Regions from separate parts of the Comamonas sp. Tr-654 genome, predicted to be linked through region 4. Evidence: predicted binding sites of a transcription regulator. Region 4 holds the regulator's gene; each other region holds the start of a gene.
What was found. The regulator sigma-54, encoded in region 4, starts transcription at its own class of promoters, with help from an activator protein. The targets are predictions, from matches to a motif close to TGGCANGNAANCTGCTTT.

Region 1 (4,254 bases), on a different contig from region 4:
CATGGCAATCACAGCATTGCCGGCATACAGATCTTCCATATGCCGACCGTTCAACACCCCACTATGATGCCTTGATTGATGGAGACGGCGACATGCCCGCCTGGGATGCCCAGGTAAAGCCGCCAGTCCATCCCCGCTCAACCTTGATGGGCGCCAGAACCCAACTCATCTGCCGCCGGAAAGAACCACCATGTCCTCTCTTACCCACTTCGACGCCCAGGGCCAGGCCCATATGGTGGACGTCGGTGCCAAACTCAGCACCCACCGCATCGCGGTGGCCGAAGGCCGCATCACCATGAAGCCCGAGACCCTGGCCATTGTGCAGGCCGGTACAGCCAAAAAAGGCGACGTGCTGAGCGTGGCCCGCATCGCCGCCATCATGGCCGCCAAAAAAACCAGCGACCTCATCCCCTTGTGCCACCCCCTGGCTCTGACCCGTGTTGCCGTGGAGTTTGAGCTGGAGCCGGAATCCAATTCCATCCGTTGCACCGCCACCGTTGAGCTAAAAGGCCAGACCGGCGTGGAAATGGAAGCCCTGACCGCCGTACAAGTCGGCTTGCTGACCATCTACGATATGTGCAAGGCAGTGGATAAGGGGATGGTAATGGGGGGTGTCAGAGTGCTGGAGAAGCGGGGCGGGAAGTCGGGTCACTTAGTTTAAAAGCAACCGTCAATTACAGACACCCGTCAGATTATATTTAATTGAATATTCTTCGGCTTTAAGTACACCAAAATGGCCAAAGAAAGACTCTATGATCAATTCTTGATTCTTTGCTTCATCACATCTACCCATTTTCAATAAAAATAAGTAATACTGGCGCATTGTTATGAGCCATGGAAAGCGTTTAGAAATAAACCTAGCAGCCTCTAAGTCCTCCTCATCTATATCGGAGGACGGAGTAGTTCTTAATACTTTCACAAGCCCCTGGTACTGGCTCAGAATTAAAGGCAAAGAGCCGTAATTGTGCAATTCATCTTCTTTTGTATGGAATTGCTCCTCCAACAAGGAAGCCCTAAAATCATTTTCTATTTGTAAATAGTCCCTACCAACAACAACAGACAGCACTAATGAGAGAAAGATAAATATCCAAATTAATTTTTTTAAGTTTGGTGAAATAAATTTCAAAAATTTTGTATCTCCTTCGACTACCCCCATAAAAAATACACACGGCAGCATAAAATACATATATGCAAATGGATACTCTAGCATACTATGTAATGCAATTGGTAAAATCAATAAAATTGCACATTGAGAAGTAATTGCAGATTTATCATTGCCTTTAACAATTAAATTACCGTGCAAGGATCTTACCATCCAAAATATCAGCGCTATTGCAATTACTCCACCAACAGGAACTCCAAACCATATCATCAGATCCAAAAATAAATTGTGGGCATGATCCATGTTCTCTGCACCGCCAATTCTCACGGTAAAGTTTTGCTGAGCCGCCCCTAGATTCAACCACCCCCAACCAATAAATGGTTTTTCAAATATCGCCGCATACATCTGCTCCCATAACTTATAACGCGTTGTACTTAATCCTGAAAATTCCCGCGCAGCACTTCCACCCAATAAATTGGATATATCCGCCCATTTAATGAAAATTACCCAATAGAGCAACAAGGAGATTGATACCCAATGTAGGGACTTCCTGAAATTCTTAATAAAAAATACCACAGCCGCCATAATCGTAATTGATAATGCCCCGGTTCTAGACTGGGTTGCGACTAATGTAAAAACAAGAATTACAGAAGCACTATACAACCATAAACCCCGTATCTTCTTGTTTATATCGAAATAAAGTAATGATACAAGTGCCATTAGCAATAATGTAGCCAACTGATTAGGCTGTGCAATATTGCCATAAACTCGGCCCTTGCTGGGGTACATAAACATCCCTTGCTCTACGCCTTGCCATTGAGCAAGGCCCACAACACTGTTTATCAAAGCGCCGAGGAGAATCGTCAAGAATACGATATCTATCTTTGAAATATTTTCATAATTCACACAGTCTCTCTGCCCTATTAAAGATAAAACTCCGAGAGAAGAAGACATGCAGCAGTATGCTGACAATAATATCAAAAATACAAGATCTCCGAGACCAATCAATCCAAGGAAATACTGAACTATAGAGATAACGGCTAACAGAGACAAGCAAATATAGATACGTATCGGTATAAGTGTGAAGCCACATCCCCCCCATAGCAAGAAAAATCCAGCGCAAGCAAATGCTTCCTGCAAAAAAGTGTTCCAGGGTGATATGTGGTCCGGAATTACCCACATCAGCACTAAAAAAACACCAGCAGTTAATTGACTATATTTCTTGAAGTAAGACATAAAAAAAGCCCCCTGGCGGAGGCTTCTCTGACTGAATAGATATTACTTGCAGGATCCGGGCAGGTATTTGCTAATAGTCGTGGAACCGCCACTGCACTTCCAGCTCACAATTTGCGAGCCTTGGTGATTCGAAGCTGCATCAACCTTCAGTGCCGTTGTGTTAGCTGTATCCATGAATGGTTCCAGCTTGACCGTATCGCTGGAGCCGAGCGAAACACCCAGTGCAGACGTATCAGGAGTGACAGTAATAACTCCATTGGCAGTTGTCGCCACAGATTTCACCATCTTAGAAGGATTGGAACCTGCACCAGTAGGGTTGGCCTCACAGCCCCATCCATTGGCTGAACCTGTAGAAGTTGTATTCATCGATTGCACCTGCTCGCTAATCGAGGTACGGCACTGAGAGGCAGCCAGCACCACTTCGGCCATGCGAGCCTTTACTGTGTAGTCCTTGTAAGCAGGCAGAGCCACGGCAGCCAGAATACCGATGATCGCCACAACGATCATCAGTTCGATCAGGGTGAAACCCTTTTGAATGGAACGCTTCATTTCAAACTCCCTAGTTGGATGAGACCCAACCTAAGAAGCAAGCTGCATGCCAACAATTTGGCAAACGCAGACCTCATTCAAAACGACACGTTTGGCAACATTCACGCGAGCTTGAGTAACAATTTTGGCGGCACAGTCGAAAACAATGACAAATTTGTCAGGCGCTTAACACCTATCAAGTCGGCCTGTCACTCCACGACAAAGCGCATGGTGCTTCCCGCCAGGTCCACCGTATCGCCATTGAGCAGGGGCACGGAAAGAGGTCCGACTACCTGACCATTGAGCTTCAGATCTTCACTGGCACCTTCCAGTTGGGTAAGCACAAAGCCATGAGGCTTCTGAGTGATGGAAGCAATGGCTACTCCAGGCTTACCCAGGGTGGTGACGACTTTGAAAAGCGCTATTTCCTTGCCTGCCAAGCTGCCGGTGAGCATGCGAATCACGGCGTGACGCTCCGGCAGTGCGGCAAGCGAGCCCTGAATGGTGGAACTAAAGCTTGAGATTTCGCCAAACCCGGAAGGGCTGGCCAGTTTGGCATGGCCGCTGTCTGCTTCTTCGGAAATGTGCGCCAGCGCCGCCTTTTTGCCGCTCTGGGCAGACGCAATATTGGTATCGGGGATCACGGTGTCGAGAAAGCGGATTTTGTAACGCCCGATGTCCAGCAGGTCGCCGTTGAGCAGATACTGCTTCTGGATGGCACGGCCATTGACATAGGTGCCGTTGGTGCTGCGCAAGTCCTCGATGCTGACCTTGCCGCCAGTGATGGTGAGCACGGCATGCTCGCCGCTGACCGCCAGATTCTCGATCACGATGTCGTTATAAGGACGACGACCCACGGTCGTGCGCTCCTTGGTGAGCTGCACTTCCTTGATAACTGCGCCGTCGATTGAGATGACCAAAGTCGGCATGCTCGAAGCTCCTGAGGAAACGCCAAGTCCCGCTTGGCTGCACTGGCAGAGATCCCTCACACTTGAGTGTGTGATTCAGCGCTCGACCCCTAATCGTAACTAGATGAAACGCGCCTGGATGCAGCATCTTATTTCACTAATTCGATGAAGCCAGCGATCCGATTGAAATTTTCAACGCTGCTGCCATCCGCCTGCAACATCTATGGAATTGCTCCTGCATCGTCTCCGTTCACCGCATGAGAAAAGCCCGCGCTGATGGGAGCGCGGGCTTTTGCAGATTCTTGGAAAGCGACACCAGCCGCCTGTCCCTGAATTAGAACGGGATATCGTCGTCCATGTCGTCAAACCCCGACGCAGCACGCTGGGGAGGAGGAGCCATGGGTGCGGGAGCAGAACGCTGTTGCATCGGTGCCGGTGCGGGGCGCTGCTGCATGGGCGCGGAAGCCGGACGGCTGGGCG
Region 2 (4,254 bases), 150 kb from region 4:
AGTATTGCTGCCGTGACATTTTTCGACCCGACTTCGTACTAAAGTCGGGTTTTGTTCATTCAGTGCATCCGATATGAAAAAAGTAATCTCCGTGATCGGGCTTGTATGGGCCATGGGTGCTGGCGCAGTGGTTCATGCTGCGCCGGTCACCACCGCCAGCGGGCTGGTCTATGAAAGCCAGGTCGAAGGCACGGGCCCCAGCCCCAAGGCGACGGACACCGTCAAGGTGCATTACCGCGGCTACTTCCCCGATACCGGCAAGGAGTTCGACAGCTCCTATGCCCGCAAGCAGCCCATCGAGTTCCCGCTCAATGGCGTGATCCCCTGCTGGACCGAGGGCGTGCAGAAGATGAAGGTCGGCGGCAAGGCCAAGTTCACCTGCCCGCCAGCCATTGCCTATGGCACACGCGGCGCGGGCCGGGCCGTGCCACCCAATGCCACGCTGAACTTCGACGTGGAGCTGCTGGGCATCCAGGGCCGCTGATCAAGGCCTGTCTATCTCCAGCCGCTTGGCCAGGCGCTGCAGATTGGCTCGATCGAGCTGCAGCTCGCGCGCTGCAGAGGCCCAGCTGCCCCGGTGGCGGGCCAGGCTGGCGCTGACCAGCTGGCGCTCATAGGCGCTGACGGCGGCGCGCAGGCCAGCCTCGGGCGCCGCTGCCGGAGTGGCCAGGTCGTTGGCGGCCGCAGCCTGTTCGGCGGCAGGCGCCTCGGTCCGCTCCCAGAGATCGGCAGGCCCCAGCGTCACGATGCGCAGCCTGGCACCGGCGCGGCTGGCGCTGCCGTCATGGCGGCTCAGGGCTCTGAGCACGGCGCGGCTGATGCAGTGCTCAAGCTCGCGTACATTGCCGCTCCAGCTGCGATTGAGCAAGGCCGCCTGTGCGGCCGCATCCAGGCGCAGGCCGCCCAGCCTGAGTCTGGAGCGGTTCTCTTCGAGGAAATAGCCCGCCAGCTGCAGCACGTCGCTGTCGCGCTCGCGCAGCGGCGGCACATTGAGCGGATAGACGTTGAGGCGGTGATAGAAGTCCGCGCGCATGCGCCCGGCGCCGACTTCCGCAGCCAGGTCGCGGTTGGTGGCGGCGATCACGCGCACATCCACATGATGCTCCCGGTCCGAGCCCAGGCGCTGCAGCTGGCCGCTTTGCAGCACACGCAGCAGCTTGGCCTGCACGGGCAGCGAGAGTTCTCCGACCTCGTCCAGAAACAGCGTGCCCTGATGCGCCTGCTCGAACTTGCCGCTGCGCTCGGTCAGCGCTCCGGTGAAGGCCCCGCGCACATGACCGAACAGCTCGCTCTCGACCAGGTTGTCCGGCAGGGCCGCGCAGTTGATGCTGATCATGGGCTTGTCGGCCCGGCCCGACTGCGCATGCACGGCCTGGGCTACCAGCTCCTTGCCGGTACCGGTTTCGCCGGTGATGAGCACGCAAAGATCGCTGGCGGCGACCAGGGCAATGTCTTTCTGCAGCTGGCGCATGACGGGGCTTGCGCCCTGCAGTCCGCGCTCTGGCGGCGCGCTTGGGCTGGTCGAGCCGGCGGCGCCGCGCGCGAGCTGCGACAGTTGGTGCACGCGCTCTGCCGTGGCCACGGTGGCCGCAGCCAGATTGCTGAAGGCCTGCAGCATGGCCAGCGCCGCAGGGTCGGCAAAGCGGCCCGGCTCCATTGCATCCAGCGTCAGCAGGCCCCAGGGCAGGCCGCCCAGCTGCAGCACGCAGCCCATGCAGTCATGCACATGCAGCTCGGTGATGGCCTGGCCCTTGTGCGCCACCAGCCCGTCATAGGGGTCGGGCAGGGGGCTGTCGGGCTCGAAGCGCATGGCCTGGCCGGCCGCCAGCAGCTGGGCAAAGCGCGGATGCTCGGCCAGGCGAAAGCGTCGGCCCAGCGTGTCCGGCATCAGGCCGTCGATCGCCATGGGGCGCAGCCATTCGCCTTCGAGCTTCAGCAGGGCGACGGCATCGGCGGGCAGCAGATTGCGCAGCGCGGCCAGCAGACGGCGCAGGCGTTCGCGCTCGGGCAGGTCCTGGGCCAGATCGGCGATCAGCGGGCTGACGGCGTTGAGAATATGGGAGGTTGTCATAACGACAGCGTTCGGTGTCAATAAGACATCAATTGAGCAATGTCATATTGACGCATATTTCTGCAAGCCATTGTTTTGCAGTGGTATTGAGGCTGGCACGCTGCTTGCACTGACTGGTGCAAGCCTTGCAGCTGGCAAGGCAGCAACCAGGAGATTTGCATGCTTACCGAACGTCAACGCGAGATCGTCAAGGCCACCGTGCCGCTGCTGGAAACCGGCGGCGAGGCGCTGATCACGCATTTCTACCAGACCATGCTGGGCGAATACCCAGAGGTGCGCCCGCTGTTCAACCAGGCACACCAGCAAAGCGGTGCCCAGCCGCGTGCTCTGGCGCACAGCGTGCTGATGTATGCCAAGAACATCGACCGTCTGGAAAACCTGGGCAATCTGCCCGCCCAGATCATCAACAAGCATGTGGCGCTGCAGGTGCAGGCCGAGCATTACCCCATCGTGGGTGCCTGCCTGCTGCGCGCCATTCGTGAAGTGCTGGGTGCCGAGATTGCCACGGATGAGGTGATCGCCGCCTGGGCTGCGGCCTATCAGCAGCTGGCCGATATCCTGATCGCGGCCGAGCGCAGCGCCTACGAGCAGACGGCGGCGGCCGAAGGCGGCTGGCGAGGTGCGCGCGCCTTCAGACTGGTGCAAAAGCAGGCCGAATCGGCCGAGATCACCTCGTTCTATCTGGAGCCGGCGGACGGCGGCGCGGTGATTGCCCATCAGCCCGGTCAGTACATCGGCCTGCGCGTGGTGGTCGACGGCCTGGAGCAGCGCCGCAACTATTCGCTGTCGGCACCTGCCAACGGCAAGAGCTATCGCATCAGCGTCAAGCGCGAGGCCGGCGGCAAGGTCTCCAGCCATCTGCACGACCAACTGCAAGTGGGCGATACGCTGGAGCTGTTCCCGCCCGCCGGTCATTTCACGCTGCAGGCCAATGCCAAGCCCCTGGTGCTGATCAGCGGCGGTGTGGGCATCACGCCCACGCTGCCAATGCTGCAGGCGGCACTGCCGACGGGCCGAGAGATCACCTTTATCCACTGCGCGCGCGATCGCGGCGTGCATGCCTTTCGCGAGAAGATTGATGCACTGGCCCGCAGCCATGAGCAGCTCACGCGCCGCTATTGCTACGACCAGGCGGATGCCGGCGACGAGGTCGATGCCCAGGGCCTGCTGAGCACCGACCAACTGGCCCAGTGGCTGCCCGCGTCGCGCGATGCCGATGTCTACTTCCTGGGGCCGCGCGGCTTCATGCGCAGCGTCAAGCAGTCGCTGCGTGAGCTGGGCGTGCCCGACGCCCAGGTGCACTACGAGTTCTTCGGCCCGGCCGAAGCCCTGGCTTGATTGAGTGAATGCTCATTAAAAAAGAGCTGTTAGCGCATGTTATTAATAGGTTTCAGTGCTGAAAGCATTTGAAATCCTTGTAAATAAATCGCAAACAGCTCTTTTTATTGGAGCGCGGCCCGAGTCGAAGTCGGCAGGTCAGTGCCCTGCCACCCCGCAGCGAGGCCGTGGAGGGCGGGGCCGCCCAGGCGCGCAAAGCGCCTCAGGGGTTCAACGGTAATACGCTTCGACCGTGCCCTTGAGCTTGATCAGCAGGGGCTTGCCCTTGCGGTCCAGGGTCTTGCCGGCGGGAACCTTGACCCAGCCTTCGCTGACGCAGTATTCCTCGACGTCAAAGCGATCCTTGCCGTTGAAGCGGATGCCGATATCGTGCTCGAACACGGCGGCCACATGGTGGGGGCTGCGAGGGTCAACGGACAGATGGTCGGGCAGTTCGGGGCGGGTGGCTTCGGTCATGATTTCTCGAGAGTCAGGGAATACAGGAGCGCTATTTTCGGTGCAATTGCAAAAGCCTGCCGTCTGTTGCTGCAATGGCGCAGCGCAAGCCATGCGCGGCCATCGGGGCCGCAGGCATAGGCGAGCCGGCCCGACTCGCCTATGCTTGCGCCATGCTCACCGAAGAACAACGCCTGTCCCTGCAGCGCGCCAAGCGGCTGCCGCTGATTTTGCTGCTGCTGGTGACGGCCGGCTTCATCGCCACGGCGCTGGCAGGCTCGCGCTGGGGACTGGAGGGCCAGGCCGTGCCGCTGTGGCTGGTGTGTCTGCGGGCCATCTGCGAGGCCGCCATGGTGGGGGCGCTGGCCGACTGGTTTGCGGTCTCGGCGCTGTTTCGCCATATTCCGCTG
Region 3 (4,254 bases), on a different contig from region 4:
CACGCAGAAACCCGCCCTTGGCCAGTCCGCCGAGGAACATGGCTTCATCGACATCGATCTTCCAGTCCATCAGCGTATTGAGCGCACGCTCATGGGCCGGGGCGCTGCGCGCAGTGACCAGGGCCGTGCGCACGCGCATGCCGGCCACATCGGCTTGCTGCAGCCGGTGCAAGGCGGCCAGCAGGGGCTTGAACGGGCCTTCGGGCAGCGGCTGGGCGGCTTTTTCCAGCTCATGCCGCTGGAATGCCTCCAGGCCCTGGGCCTGGAAGATGCGCTCGGCCTCGTCGGAAAACAGCACGGCATCGCCGTCGAAAGCGATGCGCACTTCACGCGGATGGCTGCTGCTGGCGCGCATGGAGTCGGTGAACACATGGGCGGCCGGGTAGCCCAGCTGCAGTGCCTGGGTCACGTCATCGGCATTCGCCGACAGAAACAGCTGGGCTCCCAGCGGGCGCAGATAGCCGAAAGGGTCACGTCCCTGCGTGAAAACGCCGCGCTGTATGGAGTGCAGGCCGTGGGCCTTGGCCGAGCGGAAGACGCGCATGCCGCTGACGGGGTCGTTGCGCGAGAGCAGCACCACCTCCACATGCTGCTGTCCTTCGGTGTTGAAGGCCAGAAGCTTCTTGACCAGCGAGAAGGCAACGCCCGGTGCGGCAGGCACGTCCAGCCGCTCGCGCTGCAGGCGCAGATAGCTCGCCGGGTCGCTGTCCTCGAAGAGGCGGTTTTCCTCCTCAAAATCGAACAGGGCTCGCGAGGAGATGGCGACGACGAGCTTGTCGTTCAGGGTCATGGCCATGGCGGTACGGCTTTGAGCGAATGTGCAGACAGGCTTCGATCATACGCAGGCCGCCGCACCCTCACCAGTTGGCTTCGCGCTCTGGCGTGGCACTGATGTGGTGGATGGACAGATCGGCCCCGTCAAACTCCTGCTCCTGGCTCAGGCGCAGGCCCATGGTTTTCTTGAGCAGGCCGTAGACCAGCAGGCCGCCCAGCGCGGCCCAGGCCACGCCCATCAGCGTGCCTATGAGCTGGGCCAGCGGATGCACGCCGCCAAGCCCGCCCAGTGCCTGCGTGCCGAAGATGCCGGCCGCAATGCCGCCCCAGGCGCCGCACAGACCGTGCAGCGGCCACACGCCCAGCACGTCGTCGATCTTCCATTTGTTCTGCGTCAGCGTGAACATGAAGACAAAGATGGCGCCGGCGGCAGCCCCCACGACCAGTGCCCCCAAAGGGTGCATCAGATCCGAGCCCGCGCAGACGGCGACCAGACCGGCCAGCGGGCCGTTATGCACAAAACCCGGGTCGTTCTTGCCCACCGCCAGGGCGGCCAGCGTGCCGCCCACCATGGCCATCAGCGAGTTCACGGCGACCAGACCCGAGATCTTGTCCAGACTCTGGGCACTCATCACATTGAAGCCGAACCAGCCCACGATCAGAATCCAGGCGCCCAGCGCCAGGAAGGGAATGCTGGAGGGCGGTGTGGCGGCAATCGCCCCGCCCTGGCGGTAGCGATTGCGGCGCGGGCCCAGCAGCAGCACGGCTCCAAGGGCGATCCAGCCGCCCACGGCGTGAACGACCACGCTGCCGGCAAAGTCATGGAACTCGGAGCCGGTCAGCGCCTTGATCCAGGCCTGGACGCCGAAATGCTGGTTCCAGGCAATGCCCTCGAAGAAGGGGTAGATCAGGCCCACGATCATGGCCGTGGCGATCAGCTGGGGCCAGAACTTGGCGCGCTCGGCAATGCCGCCCGAGATGATGGCGGGAATGGCGGCCGCGAAGGTCAGCAAAAAGAAGAACTTGACCAGGCCGTAGCCGTTGAGTGCCGTCAGCTGCTCGGCACCCACGAAAAAGTGCGTGCCATAGGCCACGCCATAGCCGAGAGCGAAATAGACCACGGTGGAGACCGAGAAGTCGACCAGGATCTTGACCAGGGCATTGACCTGGTTCTTGCGGCGCACGGTGCCCAGCTCCAGAAAGGCGAAACCGGCGTGCATGGCCAGGACCATGACGGCGCCCATCAAAATGAACAGGGCATCCGCGCCCTGTTTTAGTGCTTGCATGAAAACGCTCCAGCTGAAATTTGCTATTTATTGGTGCGAAATTGCGGAAAAAACCCGCAATGCACTAAAAGAAAGCAAGAATTGCGCCAAGCTAGAGTGGGTGCTTCCGCACCGGCACAGGCCTGTCAGGCCTATTTGACGAACTGGTTGAGCTGGATGATGGGCATGAGCACGGCCAGCACGATGAGCATGACCACCAGCCCCATGACGACGATGAGCAGGGGCTCCAAAATCGTGGCCAGGTGCATGGCACGGCGCTGGACCTCGGTGGACAGCTGGGTGGCGGCGCGCTGCAGCATCAGCGGCAACTGGCCCGTCTGTTCGCCCAGTCGGGCGAACATGGCGACCAGACCCGGAAAGCGCTTTTTCTGCGCCAGGGCGGAGGCCAGCGGCGCGCCTTCACGCACCAGTACCAGCGCATCCATGGCATCGGCGCGCAGGGCGCGGTTGTTCAGTGTCTCGGCGGCGGCCTGCAAGGCCTTGAGAATGGGCACGCCCGCTCCGGCCAGCATGGCCAGGGTACCGGCAAAGCGCGCCGCGTTATAGCTGCGCGAGAGCCGGCCTATCAGCGGCAGATGCAGCCACTGGGCATCGAAGCGCTCGCGAAATGCCTCGTTTTTGAGCGCCAGCCGAAAACCCACGGCAGCCAGCAGCAGCACGACCAGCATGAACCAGCCATAGCTGCGCACAAAGTCGCTGATGCCGAGCATGACCACAGTGAGAAACGGCAGTGCACGCTTGGTGCCGGCAAACACGCCGGCCACCTGCGGCACCACATAGCTGACCAGGAAGATCACGATGACGATGGCCACCAGCGTCACGATGGCCGGATACAGCGAGGCGCCGATGAGCTTGGACTGCAATGCCTGACGCGCCTCCAGGTCGTCGGCCAAGTTTTCCAGCACCGGGCCCAGGCTGCCGCTGGACTCGCCGGCGCCGATCACGGCGCAGAAGATGTCGGAGAACTCGCGTGGATGCTGCTCCAGCGCCTTTGCAAAGCTGGAGCCGGCATTGACCTCGGCCCTCAGCGCCGCGACCAGCTGATGCTGGCGTTCGTCCTCGGCTTCCTCGGCCAGCGCGGCTAGTGCGCGTTCTATGGGCAGGCCGGAGCTGACCAGCCCCGAGAGCTGGCGGGTCCATACCGCGAGGCTGGTGGAGTTGAAGACCGGGCGCGTGAGCCAGCCGGATGCGCCTGTCCGCCCCCGGCCCTGGCCTGCGGCGACGGGTTCGACCTGCAGCGGCACCAGGGCCTGGCTGCGCAGCTGGCTGCGCGCGGCACGGGCGTTGTCGGCTTCCAGGGTGCCCTTGCGGGTCTGGCCCTGGGCATCCAGGGCTTCAAAGGTAAAGGCAGGCATGCGCGAATCGATCTGACAGTGACGGTTTAGTGCCGATGGTAGCGACTAATGATGTCAGCCCTTCGGCATTTGAGAGAGCGGACCCGGCTTGATGCAGGTCATGACTGCCGCGGTCGAGCTCGGCACAATGGTCTGCCGATTCAAGAACGGGAGGTTTCGATGCTCAAGGACAAGGTTGCATTGGTGACGGGAGCTGCATCCGGCATAGGCCGCTGTGTGGCACTGACATGGGCCAGGGAAGGCGCGCGTGTGGTGCTGGCCGACCTCAACGAGGAGCAGGGCCAGGAGACAGCTGCCCTGGTGCGCGAGCTGGGTGCCGAGGCCCTGTATCTGCGCGCCGACGCCGGAAGCCCGGCGGATCACGAGGCGCTGGTGGCCTTGACCATGCGCCACTTCGGCCGCCTGGATGCGGCCTGCAACAACGCCGGCATCGGCGGCGTCAGCGCGCCCACCGCCGACTATCCGCTGGATGCCTGGGAGCAGGTGCTGCGCGTCAATCTCTCGGGCGTCTTCTATGCCTGCAAATACCAGATCGCCGCCATGCTGCAGGGTGGCGGCGGCTCCATCATCAACATGGCGTCCATCCTCGGTGCCGTGGGCTTTGCCAACTCTGCGGCCTATACGGCCGCCAAGCATGGCGTGCTGGGTCTGACCAAGGCCGCCGCGCTCGAATATTCAGCCCTGGGAGTGCGCGTCAATGCCGTGGGGCCGGGCTTTATCCAGACCCCCATGATCAGCGGTCTGGAGCAGGACCCTGCCACGCATGCGGCGCTGGTGGCGGCCCATCCCATGGGGCGCCTGGGTCAGCCCGAGGAGATTGCCGAGCTGGTGGCCTGGCT
Region 4 (4,254 bases):
GGTTTTTACGCAAGTTGCAAAAAGGGAATGACTACAATGGATGCAAGAAACGTGCCTTCCATGAAAAAAACACTCCTACCTCTCGCGCTGGCCTGCGCCCTGGCAGCAGCGACCGGCATTGCCCATGCCGAAAAGGCCGACAGCGCCAAGCCCATGAATATCGAGGCGGATGCGCTGCGTCACGACGAGCTGCAGCAGACCAGCGTCTTCACCGGCAATGTGGTGATGACCAAGGGTTCCATCGTGCTGCGCGGCGCCCAGCTTGATGTGCGTCAGGATGCCGAGGGCTATCAGTACGGGGTGATCAAGGCCGAGCCCGGCAAGCGCGCCTTCTTCCGCCAGAAGCGCGACACCGTGGCCGGTCAGCCCGAAGAGTTCATCGAAGGCGAAGGCGAAGTCATCGAATACGACGGCAAGGCCGATATCGTCAAGTTCATCCGCCGTGGCGAGATGCGCCGCTACCGTGGCGGCCAGCTCAGCGACCAGGTCACGGGCTCCATCATCGTCTACAACAACATCACCGACGTCTATACCGTCGATGGCCAGAAGACCAGCGGCGGCCTGCCTAGCTCCTCCGTGGGCCAGGGCGGTCGCGTGCGCGCCATCATGGCGCCCAAGGACGGTACGCCGGGCGCACAGCCCAAGCCCGCCACTCCTGCCACCCAATTGCGCCCGAGCATGACGCTGGGCGGCGAGAAAGCCGACGAGAAGAAATGAGTGAGCCGACCTTCTCCAGCAGCCGCAGCGGCGAGTCCGACAGCCGCCTGGAGGCCAAGCATCTGGCCAAGTCCTATGGCAGCCGCAAGGTGGTCAAGGATGTGTCGCTGTCCGTGCAAAAAGGCGAGGTGGTCGGTCTGCTCGGCCCCAACGGTGCGGGCAAGACCACATCGTTCTACATGATCGTGGGCCTGGTGCGTAGCGACGGCGGCGAGATCTTCATCGACGGCCAGCCGGTGGGCGGCATGCCGATTCACCAGCGCTCGCGCCTGGGCCTGTCCTATCTGCCCCAGGAAGCCTCCATCTTCCGCAAGCTCAGCGTGGAAGACAATGTGCGCGCCGTGCTGGAGCTGCAAAAGGACGAGCAAGGCAAGGCGCTGACGCAGGGCGAGATCGAAAAGCGCCTCACGGGCTTGCTGCAGGAGCTGCGCGTCGAGCATCTGCGCCAGTCGCCGGCGCTGGCGCTGTCCGGCGGTGAACGTCGGCGCGTGGAAATCGCGCGTGCCCTGGCCACGCAGCCGCGCTTCATCCTGCTTGACGAGCCGTTTGCCGGTATCGATCCGATTGCGGTGATCGAGATCCAGCGCATCATCGGCTTTCTCAAGGAGCGCGGCATCGGTGTGCTGATTACCGACCATAACGTGCGCGAGACGCTGGGCATCTGCGACCACGCCTTCATCATCAGCGACGGCCATGTGCTGGCCGAAGGCACGCCCGAGGAGATCGTGGAGAACGCCGATGTGCGCCGCGTCTATCTGGGCGAACATTTCAGAATGTGATGACCCCCACGCTCCCTCACTTTGTGTGGTCGCCGCCTGCAGAAGGGGCCCTGACCGGCTGCGCCGCGGTCTGCCTTGGGGCAGCCCTGCGGCAAACCCACTGCACTGTGCGCGTTTGCAATGATTGTCTGGGAGCCGCGCCTCGATGAAGCCAGGTCTCTCGCTACGCGTTTCGCAGCATTTATCGCTGACGCCGCAGCTGCAGCAATCCATCCAGCTGCTGCAACTCTCCACTCTGGAGCTGGCGCAGGAAGTCGAGCAGATGCTGGTCGACAACCCCTTTCTGGAGCGTGCGGGCGATGAGGCCGAAACTGCGGGAGATGCTCCTGTAGATGTAGCTGCTAGCGCCAATGAATACAGCACTTCAGATGGTATTCATGCTGAAAAAGAAGCATCGCAAGCGCAATTAGCTACTGAAACCGTAGCGGAAACACCGAGCCCTGAAACTCCAGAAACGCTGAACTGGGAGGCCGACGGCATGGACGGCCAGGACGGGGAGTGGGGCGGCGAATCCAGCAGCGAGTGGGAGACGCCCTCGGCCAGCAGCTCCACGCGCAACCGCGATGGCGATGATGAAACCGATGCCATCGATCTGGCGCGCGAGCACCAGAGCCTGACCGACTTTCTCCATCGCCAGGCCTTAAGCCTGCATCTGGGTGCGGCAGACACGGCGGCGCTGCGCTTTCTCATCGAGTCGCTCAGCGACGACGGTTATCTCGAGGATTCCCTGCAGGAGCTGGCGCAGAGCCTGGCCGGCGACGATCTGGAGGAGCGCGAGGAGCTGGAGCAGCACTTTGCCATTGCGCTGAAGCTGCTGCAAAGCCTGGAGCCGGTGGGCGTGGGCGCGCGTGATCTGGCCGAGTGCCTGCAACTGCAGCTGCGCGATCTGATCCGCACGGCCGAGGACGAGGGTACGACCGAGGCGCATATGAGCCGGCTGCTGCTGGCACAGGCCATCTGTTCCCAGCCCATGGACTTGCTGGCGCGGCGCGATCTGCGCAAGCTCACCAGCCTGTGCGGCGCGCGCGAGGAACAGCTGCGCGAGGCCATGGCCCTGATCGCCAGGCTGGAGCCGCGTCCGGGTCGGCGCTTTGTCGACGTGGAGCGCCATATCGTGGTGCCCGATGTCATCGTGCGTCCGGTGCGGGCCGGCTCGGGCCGGTCGGACTTTTCCGTGCAGCTCAACCCCGAGGTCATGCCGCGTCTACGCGTGCACGACATCTATGCCGGCGTGCTGCGTCGCCACAAGAACAGCGACGGTCATGCGGCGCTGCAGCAGCAGCTGCAGGAGGCGCGCTGGTTCATCAAGAACATCCAGCAGCGCTTCGACACCATCTTGCGTGTTTCCGAAGCCATCGTGGAGCGGCAGAAGAACTTCTTTGTGCATGGCGAGCTGGCCATGCGCCCGCTGGTGCTGCGCGATATCGCAGACACGCTGGGCCTGCACGAGTCCACTATCAGCCGCGTGACCACGGCCAAGTACATGGCCACGCCCCAGGGTACTTTCGAGCTCAAGTATTTCTTCGGTTCGGGCCTGGGCACGGAAACCGGTGGCAGTGCCTCCAGCACGGCCGTGCGTGCGCTGATCAAGCAGTTTGTCGATGCCGAAGATGCGAGAAAGCCGCTGTCGGACGCCAAGCTGGCCGACATGCTCAAGGAGCAGGGCATTGAGTGTGCGCGCCGTACTGTCGCCAAATACCGCGAGCAGCTCAAGATACCGACGACCACGCTGCGCAAGGCGCTGTAGCGAATCGCCGCGCGGCTCGGAGCGAAAAAAGGCAAGCGGCCTGATGAAGACCGCTTGCCTTGGGCTGGATGAGCGTCGTCGCTTATGGGGCCAGCGTTGCGGAGTACTTGCCGTTCTGGGCGTTCTTGCTCACCACGACATTGAACATGGCATAGACCGGGTTGTCGCCTGTGGCCGCGCCCAGGGTGACAGACTTGGTGCCCAGCACGCCGTCATCCCAGGATGCAACCTGTACCGTGGCGACTCTGCCGGCGGCTCTGGCGTAGTTGGCGATGGCGACCCGATAGGTGCCTTCCTGCAGTCTTGCTGAATCGCAGGATGCATAGTAGTGCTCAGGTCCGTAGGCGACGGTGTTGTCCACATCGAGATAGCCGCTGGCGCCGCGCATGTAGCGGTAGTAGACATGCGAGCCTCCGGGCTCATAGGTGTGCAGATCGACGTCACCGCTGCCGTCCCAGGTCAGCGTGGTGGTGAAAAAGCCGGATGTCGCTCGCGCCGGCGGGGCCACGAGTGTGGACAGTGCAGTCGTGATGTGGCTCTTCACGCGGTTGGAGATCTCCAGGCCGGGGTTGATGTAAATCTCGAGCAGACCGTGGCCGAGCAGGTCTTTTCCACCATTGATACCGGCAGGACGCTGCTGATAGGCGGGAATGCTGTCCGTGATGTCGGCCACGGTGCCTACGGCGCGCAGACCATTGATGACCAGATCCTTGTCAGCGAGAGTGTGCTCGCCGTTGAGCGTGGGTGAGGCCGGCGCAATATGCACTACCTTCACCGAGCCTACGGCGGCCTTGGGCGCAGCATAGGCATAGGCTGCGTTCGCGAACAGATTGCCCTGGGAGTGGGCGACCAAGAGAATCTTCTTGCCTTCGAGAATCCAGTTGTCGATGCGTGATTGATGCTCCATATAGTTGGCAAGCGTCGGCGGATTGCCCAGCATGGCCGTGAGATAGCGAATGGTTGCCGCGTTGCGCCAGTCGTTGAATCCATTGAGCAACTCTGCGGCCGCCG

Region 1: F3J24_RS14675 (pilin) is a predicted target of sigma-54. The motif match lies at 2,922-2,939, and genes of this name have one in related genera.
Region 2: hmpA (NO-inducible flavohemoprotein) is a predicted target of sigma-54. The motif match lies at 2,165-2,182, and genes of this name have one in related genera.
Region 3: F3J24_RS12645 (ammonium transporter) is a predicted target of sigma-54. The motif match lies at 2,132-2,149, and genes of this name have one in related genera.

The regions. Positions count from the first base shown of each region.
Region 1 is NZ_VWWQ01000004.1:305,155-309,408, reverse strand. Features, by position in the region: gene moaC (cyclic pyranopterin monophosphate synthase MoaC) at 191-661, shown strand; gene F3J24_RS14680 (PglL family O-oligosaccharyltransferase) at 671-2,056, opposite strand; gene F3J24_RS14675 (pilin) at 2,381-2,887, opposite strand; gene F3J24_RS14670 (FHA domain-containing protein) at 3,076-3,795, opposite strand; gene ssb (single-stranded DNA-binding protein) at 4,109-4,254, opposite strand, start outside.
Region 2 is NZ_VWWQ01000002.1:166,583-170,836, forward strand. Features, by position in the region: gene F3J24_RS06470 (FKBP-type peptidyl-prolyl cis-trans isomerase) at 74-484, shown strand; gene norR (nitric oxide reductase transcriptional regulator NorR) at 485-2,071, opposite strand; gene hmpA (NO-inducible flavohemoprotein) at 2,231-3,409, shown strand; gene F3J24_RS06485 (DUF3297 family protein) at 3,620-3,865, opposite strand; gene F3J24_RS06490 (DUF445 domain-containing protein) at 4,018-4,254, shown strand, end outside.
Region 3 is NZ_VWWQ01000003.1:636,552-640,805, reverse strand. Features, by position in the region: gene F3J24_RS12650 (5'-nucleotidase) at 1-796, opposite strand, end outside; gene F3J24_RS12645 (ammonium transporter) at 858-2,060, opposite strand; gene gspF (type II secretion system inner membrane protein GspF) at 2,192-3,415, opposite strand; gene F3J24_RS12635 (SDR family NAD(P)-dependent oxidoreductase) at 3,575-4,254, shown strand, end outside.
Region 4 is NZ_VWWQ01000002.1:16,783-21,036, forward strand. Features, by position in the region: gene lptA (lipopolysaccharide transport periplasmic protein LptA) at 61-717, shown strand; gene lptB (LPS export ABC transporter ATP-binding protein) at 714-1,496, shown strand; gene F3J24_RS05725 (RNA polymerase factor sigma-54) at 1,642-3,243, shown strand; gene F3J24_RS24910 (hypothetical protein) at 3,326-4,254, opposite strand, start outside.